DNA from 4 places in the Paenibacillus sp. FSL L8-0333 genome. Region 4 is predicted to be linked to each of the others. Evidence: predicted binding sites of a transcription regulator. Region 4 holds the regulator's gene; each other region holds the start of a gene.
The links. The regulator Rex, encoded in region 4, represses fermentation and respiration genes when NADH is low (regulators of the CRP and FNR family bind a similar motif). The targets are predictions, from matches to a motif close to TTGTGAAATATTTCACAA.
Positions count from the first base shown of each region.

Region 1: a site for Rex is predicted at 2,042-2,059, ahead of NYE72_RS03650 (flavocytochrome c). Genes of this name have one in related genera too.
Region 2: a site for Rex is predicted at 1,142-1,159, ahead of NYE72_RS15940 (cytochrome ubiquinol oxidase subunit I). Genes of this name have one in related genera too.
Region 3: a site for Rex is predicted at 1,784-1,801, ahead of NYE72_RS03490 (flavocytochrome c). Genes of this name have one in related genera too.

Region 1 covers NZ_CP150186.1:832,015-835,232, forward strand. Annotated here, with positions in the region: gene gnpA (1,3-beta-galactosyl-N-acetylhexosamine phosphorylase) at 1-223, shown strand, start outside; gene NYE72_RS03650 (flavocytochrome c) at 307-1,830, opposite strand; gene NYE72_RS03655 (hypothetical protein) at 2,315-3,202, shown strand.
Region 2 covers NZ_CP150186.1:3,574,517-3,577,734, forward strand. Annotated here, with positions in the region: gene NYE72_RS15935 (hypothetical protein) at 1-758, shown strand, start outside; gene NYE72_RS15940 (cytochrome ubiquinol oxidase subunit I) at 1,324-2,688, shown strand; gene NYE72_RS15945 (cytochrome d ubiquinol oxidase subunit II) at 2,685-3,218, shown strand, end outside.
Region 3 covers NZ_CP150186.1:797,163-800,380, forward strand. Annotated here, with positions in the region: gene NYE72_RS03490 (flavocytochrome c) at 1-1,682, opposite strand, end outside; gene NYE72_RS03495 (histidine kinase) at 1,955-3,218, shown strand, end outside.
Region 4 covers NZ_CP150186.1:4,610,190-4,613,407, reverse strand. Annotated here, with positions in the region: gene dinG (ATP-dependent DNA helicase DinG) at 1-1,656, shown strand, start outside; gene NYE72_RS20620 (redox-sensing transcriptional repressor Rex) at 1,787-2,440, shown strand; gene NYE72_RS20615 (amidohydrolase) at 2,427-3,218, shown strand, end outside.

The DNA.
Region 1 (3,218 bases), 3.1 Mb from region 4:
ATTGCTGTTAAATGTGATTCGTTATGCCGGGAATGAGTTAAAGGACACAAAGTATATTACGGATAATTTATATACAGAGTGTGCGTATTATCCAGAAAGCAAAATACTCGTGGTGATTAACAATAGCGACCAGCTTCAAAAAACTACGATTGATACGGAATATGGACAACAAACGTTGGAATTAGATCCGTTTGATACTATTATCCGAACTATTGGCGATTAATTACATTAAAAAAGCTCAAGCCAGCGGCTAACTTGCCGATGCTTGAGCTTTTTGCTGTGAAGCCTATAGTATCTATTATCTACTTATTTTGCTTTTATGAATTCAGCAGATTTGATCCCAGCTTGACGGCCGAAAATAATGATTTCTGCAACAGAGTTGCCGCCAATCCGGTTTTGTCCGTGTAAGCCGCCTGTAACTTCACCTGCCGCAAACAGACCAGGAATAGCTTCACCATCTTTATTCAGAACTTCTGTGTTCGTATTGATCTTCACGCCACCCATGGTGTAGTGAATCCCAGGAGCAATTTTAATAGCGTAGAAAGGACCAGTGGACAGGTCATTGTCCATTCCTGTAGTTCTGCCAAATTCGGCATCCTTTTTATTCTTAACGGCGCTGTTCCAAGTATCAAGCGTTGTTGCCAGCTTATCCTCTGGAACACCGATTTCTTTGGCCAAAGCTTCGATGGAATCCGCCTGAATCACGAAACCCATTTTGTCATATTGTTCAATAGCCTTCACACGGGATTTAACACCGGAATCAAAGACCAGCGTAGCTGCTTTTTCAGGCAGTGTATTGATGGAAGCTGTTACTTTATCACGGGTATCCAATTCGTTGGTGAACCGTGTGCCTTCACTGGAAACAAGGATAGCGCCTTCCCCACGAACAGCTTCGCCGATGAGGTAGGATTTTTCTTGCTGCACAGTCGGGTGAACTTGGATTTGATCCATATCGACGGTTGTGCCGCCGAGTTTCTCAATCATCTTGATGCCGTCTCCGGTACTGCCGATTTGGTTAGTAGTAACGTAGCCTTCCAAGTCAGGTCTTACTTCGGAGATCAAATCCATATTGGCACCGAACCCGCCAGTGGTTACAACGACAGCATCTGCCGTAATTGTTTTTTCCTCTGTTTGGTTAAAGAGGACTTTGACGCCATTTACTTTGCCATCTTTTTCAGTGATTTCTTTGACATCAGCATTCACGAAAAGTGGGATTTCTTTCTCTTGTACGTTTTTCACTAAACCTTTGACAAGGTATTGACCCACAGCAGAGCCATCTTCAGGACGGTGTGTACGTTTTTCGTTCATGCCGCCTGTAATAGTGATATTATTCAAGCGGATTCCGATGGAATCCAGCCAATCGATCGCACTCGCGGAATTATCAACGAAGAAACGAAGCATTTCTTTGTCGTTAGTGTCATGGCCACCTTTTAATGACTCTTCATAAAATAAATCATTGCTGTCTTCAATGTTTTGTTCTTTTTGGAATTTCGTTTCAGAAGCGTTCATTCCCGAAGAGGATTTGGTTGTGTTCCCGCCGGCAACCGGCATTTTTTCCAATATAACAGGGTTCATGCCTTTCTCTTTGGCCTCAAGCGCCGCGGACATTCCCGCACCACCCGCACCGACAATGATGATATCATATTTATCTTTTAATTGATCGAATGGTGTGTAGCTTGCTTCAGATGCCCCGGAGACGGCTTCAACTTCTTTTTTCTCGTTGTTATTACTCTTGCTCTCGTTCACCTTGTCGTTTCCATTACCGCAACCTGCGGTAACGAGCATGACAGAGAGGACGAGACTCAGAGCACCAGCTGCTTTCTTTTTCATTGTTAACCCTCCACTTTTATATTTCTCTATTAAGATGTACCAAAAGAACCCGACAAAAAAGAAGGGAAGTATCAGAGGGAGTTGGAAGTGGAGAAGCGCGCGCGTCGCTGTTATTCTCCTAACTTCAAATCTTCTACGGTTACGTCCACAGTTTCCATCGTTATTCTCTTTAGTTCATCTTCTTATTAAGTATACCATCAATCATGGCTATTAGTGAAAGTTTTCACAAATTATACAAGTCGTCTATTCTAACATAGGGTAACGAAATATTGAGCAGATTAGGCGAAAAATGGAGCATAGACCTTGCAATTAGAAGGTTTTGACGTAAGATTTTCTCACTGTAGAAGTGGTAACTGTCACGGATTAGTAAAGCAGTTTTTGTTCTTCTGGATTTTTAAATGGTAAAATGAGAGTATTGCCTACTAGTCAATCCGGAAAGACTAACATGAGACATAGAAACAAATTCTAATTAATAGGTGAGAATATGGAATTTAATAATGTAATAAAAGAAAAAGTAAAAGAAGATAACTATAAAGTGTTTGCTTTACTAAGCCGCTATTTGAATAATACCCCCGACTTTATTAACAAAGAAGAAATTGAAGAAATCGTAAACTGTGGTGTATCTTATGAATACGCTTTTGGTTTAATGCTGGCTGCTGCTTTTGGGATGGATACGGTTGATAATGTTGATGATAAGGAATTGTTCAACCAATATTTTAGCAATATGCTTCATAAGCTTGATGCAAATGAATATTATGACAATCCATATTATAAAAATATCAAGATACCAACTATAAAGATTAATAATAGTGAATTAAAATATGAAAAATATAAACCTTTTGAAGGTTTTGTTTGCAATGATATCATCCGGACAGAAGAGGGAAGACAAATTCCTCAGGTTGGCTTTTTTCAAACTGAATTCATGTTCCCGGCCGTATTGGAGAATGATAGAATCTGGATGACGATCACGCCAAATGAAATAGAAACAATGAAAGAAGCTGTAGATAAAGCGTGTGGGAATGTTCTTACGTTTGGACTTGGGCTTGGCTATTATGCTTATATGGTTTCTGAAAAAGATAATGTTGAAAGCATAACGGTTGTTGAAAAAAATCAAGATGTCATTGATCTATTTAATAAATATGTACTGCCACAATTCAGTAATGCTCACAAGATCAGGCTTATCCAAGCAGATGCTTTCGAATATGCAGAACAACATATGTCTAAGGAAAAATATGATTTTGCATTTACGGATTTATGGCATGATGTTTCTGATGGAATGGATATGTATTTAAAAATGAAAAAGTTTGAAAAGGAAAGCCCGGATACTGTATTTATGTACTGGATTGAACAATCTATTTTATGTTATTTGTAGTTTTGGGTTGCGTAAA
Region 2 (3,218 bases), 1.0 Mb from region 4:
AAGGTACGGTTATTTTAGAAGCGGAAATACAAAAAGATGCCCCAACAGAATCCTTTTATGTGAAGATTGACGGTAAGAATAAAGACGAAGCGATTATCGTAAATACCCATACGGATGGGATAAATGTAGTGGAGGAGAATGGCGCTGTGGGTATGCTGTCTATGATTCGTTACTTACAGCAGGAGCAGCCGGAACGTACGATGATTTTCGCTTTTGTGACAGGGCATTTTAGATTACCGGAGTTCAAAGGGTCCTCTCAGGCAACTTCCACCTGGATGGAGGGGCATCGAGAGCTCTGGGATGGCAAGAATGGCCATTTAAAAGCTGTAGCTGGAATTACGGTTGAGCATTTAGGCAGCATGGAGTGGAAGGACGATGATACGGGTCACTATGGTCCAACTGGACAAATAAGTACAGAATATACGTATGCAGGCAATGAAATGATGGCAGCCATTTGGCTGAAGGCTATTGAAAAGACAGATAGCACACGTACTGTATTATTGCGTGGACATAACAAGTTTGAGTTTGGAGAGAGTCAGCCCTTATTTGAAGCAGGGATACCGGTGATTGGATTCATTCCAATGCCCGACTATCTGCTCGTGGATAGTGACAACAGAGAGATGGACAAATTTGATGCAAAGCTAATGAATACGCAAATTGTATCGTTGCTGAAAGCGGTCAAGCTAGTGGACGGAACGGAGACGACTAAACTCGGGAAGTCAGATGGGTATTCTTTTTTCTACGGTCGTACTAAATGATGGTGGCAGTTCAAGATTTGTCATGACGAAGATGAAATTAGCTTGAATTCAAAAACACTGATGATTTAAGTCAGTGTTTTTTTGTTGCAAAAAGGGGGTATATTACGGCTTAAAATGAGAAAATTTCGTTTTTTTGTTAGCATCGAAGTAGGAGGAAACTTGTGACATCACATATACGCTAATCAATCAATAGCTCCTTCGGGTGCTTTTTGTGTTATTCACTGAGTTGTTAGAAAGATTTGTCCCTTTCTTGAACGTTTAGGGATTAAGAGATGTCGATGATTGAAATACTTAAAATTTAAGATAAGATAACTTTAATTATTAGGCCACGTTATTAATTTGACTGCTCAGTAACAGGTAAATCAGGTTCGCCAACTCTTGCTTTGTGAAATATTTCTCTTTTTACATAGCAAAGAACGAGGAATGTCATACTAAAACGAACAGGAAACGATGTCGCTGAGCCTTGCTAAACCTGATATTGAATGCAGCCTACAGTTAGCGGGCCTAATCATAAGTATCAACTTAAGACGAAAAATGAACAGAGTTTTGAAGGGAGCAGTAAAGAATGGCAATTGATACGGTGCTATGGAGCAGGCTAGTGACAGGCTTGACTCTCGGGTTCCACGTTATTTTTGCGACGATTGGCGTCGGTATACCGCTAATGATCGCTATAGCAGAGTTCATCGGGATCCGGAAGAAAGACCCCCATTATACACTTATGGCAAAGAGGTGGTCTCGAGGATTTGTCATTTCTGTGGCGGTTGGTGTTGTGACCGGTACAGCGATTTCACTACAGCTGGCCCTGGTATGGCCGAATTTTATGAAACTGGCTGGGAATGTCATTGCACTTCCGTTATTCATGGAGGTGTTCGCGTTCTTTTTCGAGGCTATCTTCCTGGGCATTTATTTGTATACGTGGGATCGGTTCAAAAATCCATATACCCATTGGCTGCTGACGATACCGATTGTCGCCGGGGCAGGCATGTCTGCCGTTTTTATTACGACGGTGAACGGATTCATGAACCAGCCTGAAGGCTTTGTCATGGAAGCAGGCCAATTCACAGCGATTAACCCGGTGCAAGCGATGCTGAATACGGCGACGTTCTCCAAAGTGTTCCATGTATTAAGCTCGGCCTATTTAACAGGAGCTGCCTTGTTAGCCGGGATTGCAGCCTTCGCGATGCTGAGAAAAGGTGTGTCCGCATACCACAAAAAATCTTTAAATCTCATGATGGCGGTCGTTTTACTATTCGGTTTGCTGAACACGTTAGCCGGTGATGTGTCCGCCAAGTTTTTGGCCGAGCATCAACCAGAGAAGCTTGCAGCGGCAGAGTGGCATTTTGAGACGAGTAGCAGTGTGGATTTGGTTCTATTGGGATGGCTGAATGCAGAGCATGAAGTTCTAGGGGCTCTTCATCTTCCGAAGCTGCTCAGCTTCCTGGCCTTTGGAGACTTTAATGCAGAGGTGACGGGGCTCGAGGAATTCCCCAAGGAAGAATGGCCACCACTTCTCGTTCATTATCTGTTTGATTTAATGGTCGGAATCGGATTTACTCTGCTCGCGATTTCGTTCCTATATTTTCTGTTTGTGTTCTGGAAAAAGCGTAATGAGCTTAACAAGTGGATGCTTCGCATCATCGCACTGAGCGCCCCCCTCGCTTTTCTGGCTGTTGAGCTGGGCTGGTTTTATGCAGAGGTTGGCCGACAGCCGTGGATTATCCGTGGATATATGCGTGTTGAGGAGGCGGCCACGTCTTCACCGAATGTAAGAATTATATTCTTCGCCTTATTGCTCTTGTACATCGTTCTCGGCAGTATGTGTGTAATCGTGCTAAGACGCTTGTTCAACAATAATCCGGCAGAAGCTGAGATGGAGAAATGGATGAAGGATCATCCTAATCAATCTACGGAAAAGGGGGGCACTGAATGATGAGTTACGAATTGATTGGCATCTCGGTGCTCTGGCTGTTTTTGTACGGCTATTTAATTATAGCTTCCATTGATTTCGGAGCGGGCTTCTTCGCCTTTTATGCCCGTTTAACGAAGCAGGATCATCTCATTAATCGTCTGATTTCGCGTTATTTATCACCCGTTTGGGAAATTACAAATGTATTTTTTATCTTTTTCTACATTGGCATCGTCGGTTTTTTTCCGGACACAGCCTATTATTATGGCTCCGCGCTACTTGTTCCGGGAAGCATTGCATTGATTCTTCTTGCGATTCGCGGTTCATTCTATGCTTTTGAAAATTACGGTTCCAAGAAAAACATAGTATATCTTTTTTTGTACGGAGCTACAGGTTTGCTTATTCCAGCATCGTTGTCAGTGGCGCTAACTTTGTCTGAAGGCAGCTTTATCGTGAAGCAGGGGGAGACGGTTTCTCTGGATTACTGGGCGCTGTTCACCAATCCGTTATCGTGGAGTATCGTTGGACTGGCAATTGTGTCCGTTTTGTTCATT
Region 3 (3,218 bases), 3.0 Mb from region 4:
GCAGCGAACAACCCAGGGATGACTTCGCCTTTTTCATTCAATACGCGAGTCTTCTCGTCGATCACCAAGCCGCCCATTGTATGGTGAACGGAGGGTACAGCTTTTTCGATGTAGTAAGGGCCTTTTTCAAGAGATTTCAATCCACCGCGATGTTTGAAATCAAGGTCATTACCTGTTTTCGCATAATCATTTACTTTATTAATCGTTTCTTTCAAAGTGTTCACGTCGATTTTGAAGAAATCAGCTGCCTCCTCAATCGTATCGGCTTTAAAGAGCAAGCCTTGTTTAACGAGTTGATCGTATTCGTCTTGATGAACTTCTATCGTTTTACCGATATCCTCAATACCTTGGTTCCATAATTGATACGTATATCCGCCCGTTTGGGCAAGAATTGCTTTAGAAATAACGTCTCGACGTTCTAATTCCTCAACGAAGCGCTTGCCTTCTTGGTTAATCAGGATCGCACCATCGAAGCGGGAATCTGCAACCAGGGAAATAACACCTGTCTCAGGATTACAGATTGGATACGTTTGAATACTCTCCATGTTTGTCAGTTTGGCGCCAATCGTTTCTGCCATAACGATACCGTCACCTGTAGATCCTGGTGTATCGGTAGACATATATTTTTCATCCATTTTAGGGTTATACTTCTTACGCATCTCTACATTGGATCCAAAACCACCGGTAGCGATGATGACGCCTTTGTTCGCATGGAATGTGATCTTGTCGCCAGTACCCGAAGTCGCAGTTACACCTGTTATTTTGCCGCTTTCGTCCTTCAGCAAGGTTTCGGCTTTCATATTCGTTTTGATCGTGATTTGATCAGCGTCTGTTTTGGCTTTTAACTTAGTAATCAATTCAACACCTGTATGACCTACAGGAATCAACGCACGTTTTCTGGAATGGCCTCCAAATTGGAACAGATGATCAGGTAAGAACTCTACCTTGATATCATCGCGCAGCCATTCGGCAGATGCTAGAGCATTGTCGGCAAGAATACGAACCATCTTTGGATCCCCGAGGTTGTCTCCGCCTTTCATCGTATCATCATAGAACAAGTCAGCCGTGTCATCAGTGATGCCAAGAGCACGTTCAACCCAGTTGTCCGGCGCATTCATCTCACCACCGGAAATCAATGTGTTGCCGCCAACAGCTGGCATTTTCTCGAGCAGAACTACATTAGCTCCAGCGCTCTTCGCTTCGATAGCCGCACTAAAGCCAGCACCCCCGGCACCGATGACGACAACATCATAGGTTTGCTCGACTTCTTCTTTGTCTTTGCTTCCACTGACTGCAGCGCCAGCGACAAGGGTAAGTCCAGACTTCGTAATTGCATCTTGAATGGCTTCGAGATATCCTTTGCTTGTAACTGTAGATCCGCTAATGGCATCAACTTTTGCGCTGTTAGTTGCCATGACATCTTGCTTGAGCTGCGTATAAACAGGTTCTGCAAGTACTTCATTTTCCTTATGCTCTGTCACTTTAATGTCAGTGATCTTGTTATCTAATAAGGAGACTTGTACTTTAATATCGCCATGTTTACCTTGCCCAACTCCTTCAAAGACTTGAACTCCGTTTGCATCTGCAGCGGGTTCTGCATCTTTACCGCCGCAGGCAGCAAGCGTGAACATAAGACTGAGGACTAGTAGAATAGATAACAGCTTTTTCGTGTGAGTTCGCATAATATCTCCTTCATTCTGTTGTGAATTGGTTACATACACTAGGGAGAGGAAGATTTGCTAGGCAAATCCTTTATCTCTAGCCTAGACATGAATGTTATTTCATGTGAAAATATGCACAAGACCTATTATAGATTTAGTACAGCATTATGTATTTGCACAGATTAGTGTTTTTTTGTCTTTTTCGGGCATGTAAGAGACGGATATTGTGAAGGGCTATGATTACAATGAAATCAATTCACTTAAAAATCACGTTAATCGCAGGAGGCTGCTTCTTGCTGCTGTTCGTTGCATTGCTTGTAACAATATATTTGGAGATGAACCATACGGTTGTCCCTTTGAATAAGAACTTAACGCAGCAAGTGGTTACTGCACGCAGCGACCAGATTGATTATTGGTTTAATCAGCGCATTGGAGAGATAGACATGCTTGCTTCTCTAGCTTCGGACCATCAGTGGACACGAGATGAATTGCTGCAAGAGTTCGATAAGTTCGAGGCGAAGAAGCAAGTAGAGTACGAATCCATACGTGTGGTGGATATTCACGGAAATTCCTGGTCAGCAAGGGACAAGCCTTTTTCGATACTAAACCGACCCTACTATCGAAAACTGCTGAATTCAGATTCCAATTATGTGGTGAGCAATCCGATCGTATCCAAAGCGAATGCAGCCGAAATCGTCGTCATTCTTTATCGTGTTAATCCATCGGTGAATGATGAGGTAGCTTATATTGCCGCAGCCGTCTCCGTTAAGAAGATGAAGGAGATTGCTCAAGATGTAATGCTATATGACCAGTCAGGCCAGCTTATCATCGATTGCAGAGAGCTGGGTGAAGGAGATGGAGCGGAGGAGGCAGCAGATAAGAAGAACATGAGTGTATTTGAGGCTCCAATTCAAAATGTGGAAGGCTGGAAGCTAGTACTCGAAGTACCGAATTCAAGTCTATCGCTAGCGGTGATCAAAACCCAGCGGACTGCATTGCTGGTAGGCGTTCTTATCGGTAGTGCGTTTATCGTCTTTCTGATGCTGCTTGCTTCTTCCATTATTCGTCCAATTCAGTCGCTTCGTCAGGTAATGGAAAATGTGCAGAACGGCAACCAAACCATACGTGCAGATGTTACGCGCTCGGATGAGATCGGCGATCTTGGACGAAGCTTCAATGACATGCTTGTTCAATTATACGCTGTGGAGCAGGACCGAAAGGAGATGGAACTCAGACTGATTCATGAGCAGATCAAGCCGCACTTTTTATACAACACATTGGATACGATCCAGTGGATGGCAACGGAACATGGAGCAGACAATGTGGTGGAGATGGTGGAAGCGCTTAGCGCGTATTTCCGGTTAGGGCTTGGCACTGGCAGTCCCTACATTCTGCTTGATCAGGAGTTGTACCATGTCGAGAGTTATCTTCATATTCAAGGTGTGCGATATGAGGAGATTCTGGACTACGAGCTTCGATATGATGAAAAGCTTGCTCAGTGCCAAGTCGTTCGCTTCATGCTGCAGCCTTTGGTGGAAAATGCGATTTATCACGGGA
Region 4 (3,218 bases):
GGTGATTTCTGGGAGACGGTGGCAAGCGATACCGATTCCTGTCTGGGCCGTTCCTGCCCGTGGTTCCGCAAATGCTATTATCATAGGGCCAAGCATGAAGCTGGGATTGCTGACGTGGTTATTACGAACCATTCCAAGCTATTCGCAGATGTTAAAGCTGGGCACCAGCTGCTTCCGGCTTACGAGCATCTTGTAATTGATGAAGCACATCATTTAGAAGATGTGGCTGGTAAACATCTTGGCATGCATATGAAGCATTTCACTGTGGCACACACGTTATCGCGACTGTATAAAGATAGCCGAAACGGACAGCTTCCTGCTCTGCGCCAGATCTTACAGTCGTCAGGCAGTGAAGAGGCTTCAGAATGGAGCGGAGTCATCGATCGGATCTACCCGGATCTGCTTACTGTCAAAGAAACCTGGGATGCACTCAGCGACAAGCTGTTCAGCCTTTTGCCGGAACGCAGTGATGCAGCAGCAGGGGAAGCGGGACAACTGGTTATGCGTTTGCTTCCCGCCCGTAAGCCGAAGGATTGGGATGAATTAGTTGCGCTTGAGAACACTATGAATCTGACGTTAAGCGACATCATCCGTAAGGGTGATAAAATGCTTAATGAGATGCGTGACCAGGAAAGCCAATCCTCAGCAGACAGTCTTGTTACTGATATTAGCGGTTTATTTAAGGATTTGGCTTCCATACGTGAGCAAGTAAGATTCTTTATGGGGCTGAATGACGATAATGTAGTATATTGGCTGGAGGCAAATGGAAATTACCGCAGCAAATCACTGCAGATGTATGCCGTCCCTGTGGATGTTAGCAGCCAGCTTAAAGAGTTGTTCTTCGATAAGAAAAAGAGCATCGTGCTTACCTCGGCGACGCTGTCTGTAGATAAATCTTTTCAGTTTATGATTGATAATCTCGGACTTAACGAAGCTGCGGAAGAGGGACGTCTAATGACCTCACTCCTTCCATCTCCCTTTAAGTATCGCGAGCAGGCGCTGCTAGTTATACCGCGTGATTTTCCTAGTGTGAAGGGCAGTGTGGGCGATGCTCGATTTGTCGATACACTCGTACAGTCGTTAGCAGAAGCTGCCAAAACAACACGTGGGCGGATGCTGGTTCTGTTTACTTCTTATAAAATGCTGCGTCAGGTATATGATCCGCTTAAAGAGGCTTTGGCCTCACAAGAGATTACGGTGCTTGGTCAAGGCGTGGAAGGTGGCAGCCGGAGCAAGCTGATCCGCCGCTTTCAGGACAGTGCAGCATCCGTTCTGCTGGGGACGAGCAGCTTCTGGGAAGGTGTAGATATTCCAGGTGAAGCACTGACTTGCCTGGCCATCGTGAGACTTCCGTTTCAACCGCCGAATCACCCGTTGGCGGAAGCGAAGTCGGAGTTATTGCAGGCCCAGAAGAAGAATCCGTTCATGAAATTATCTGTTCCTCAAGCGGTTATTCGTTTTAAGCAGGGATTCGGAAGACTGGTTCGCACGGCGCAGGATCGCGGAATAGTTATTGTTTATGATACAAGGGTTATTGAATCTCATTACGGGAAGTATTTCCTTTATTCATTGCCTGGTCCCAAAATGGAGCATATGCTGACTGATCAAATGGTCCCCCGCATAGCGGAATGGCTAGAGGATGGCGGCGCTTCTTAAAATGCTCGTCTTCAGTTTAGCTCCTCCTTATCCTTAAGGGCGGTAAGTTACAGTACCGCCCTTAATAAGGAGAGGTATACGTTTGAATATGGATTTTCACAAGAACATTACTATTTTTAGGAGGAAAAATATGAAATCGGATAAAATATCAGAAGCCGTTGTTCGCAGACTACCTGTGTATTTGCGTTTTTTGAATGATCTCCAGAATCGCGAAATATTAACAGTTTCCTCTCAGGAACTTGGACAAAAGCTTGATCTTAATCCCGCACAGATTCGTAAGGATTTAGCGTATTTTGGTGACTTCGGCAGAAAAGGTATCGGCTATGATGTAACGTATCTTATTGAGAAAATCCGTCATATTCTGAAGCTGGATCAACAGCTTAATGTAGCTTTAGTAGGGGCAGGTAATCTCGGACATGCCTTGTCTAATTACAATGCATATCTTAAAGATACAATGAAAATCACCGCTATATTTGATTCGTACGCTCCTAAGGTTGGACGTAAGATCAACTCCCTTACTGTGCAACCAATGGATGAACTAGGCAGCACGATTCGTGAGCAAGGTATTCGCATTGCCATTATTACCGTACCTGATTCAGAAGCTCAAAATGTAGCAGATATTCTCATTTCTTCTGGGATTGAAGCGATTTTGAACTTTGCCCCTGTGATTCTGAAGACACCACCGAATATCCGGGTGCATGCAGCTGATTTTACAACTGATCTGCAAAGTCTTGCTTATTACTTGCGGGATGGAAAGGAAGAAAGCGAACATGAACAGCAATAAAACGATAATTAAGGACGGGTATTTTCTGACTCCGGGAACGGATGAGCCGGTTCTGAGTGGATATATGACTATTGAAGATGATTTAATCACTTACATAGGAAAAGAAGAGCCTCAGATGGAAGCTGGAGTGCAAGTGGTTGATGGCAGTCGTCTGCTGTTCATGCCTGGACTTGTAAACACACATGGTCATGCGGCGATGTCTTTGCTGCGTGGATATGGAGATGATTTAGCGCTACAAGTGTGGCTTCAGGAGAAAATGTGGCCGATGGAGGAAAAGTTCACCGGTGATGATGTATATTGGGGAACCTCCTTATCTGTATTGGAAATGCTGAAGGGTGGAACTACGACCTTCCTCGATATGTATGATCACATGGACCGAGTAGCTGAGGTAGCTGAGTTATCAGGTATCCGTTCCGTATTGATGCGTGGTGTGATCGGGTTATGTCCAGAGGATGTACAGAATCACAAGCTTGCGGAAGCGATTTCTTTTGCCCGTAACTGGCATGGAAAGGCTGACGGTAGAATTACTACTATGATCTCACCGCACGCCCCTTATACTTGCCCTCCGGACTTCCTGGTTAAGTTCGTGCAGGCAGCGCATGATCTGGATTTACCGATGCATACGCATATGTCCGAAACGAAACGTGAAGTGGAACAAAATGTGGCGGATTACGGGTTTCGTCCTGTAGCTCACTTAGAGAAGCTTGGAATGTTCACACGTCCCTCGATAGTTGCACATGGTGTTCATTTAAATGATGAAGAGATTGAGATCTTGGCT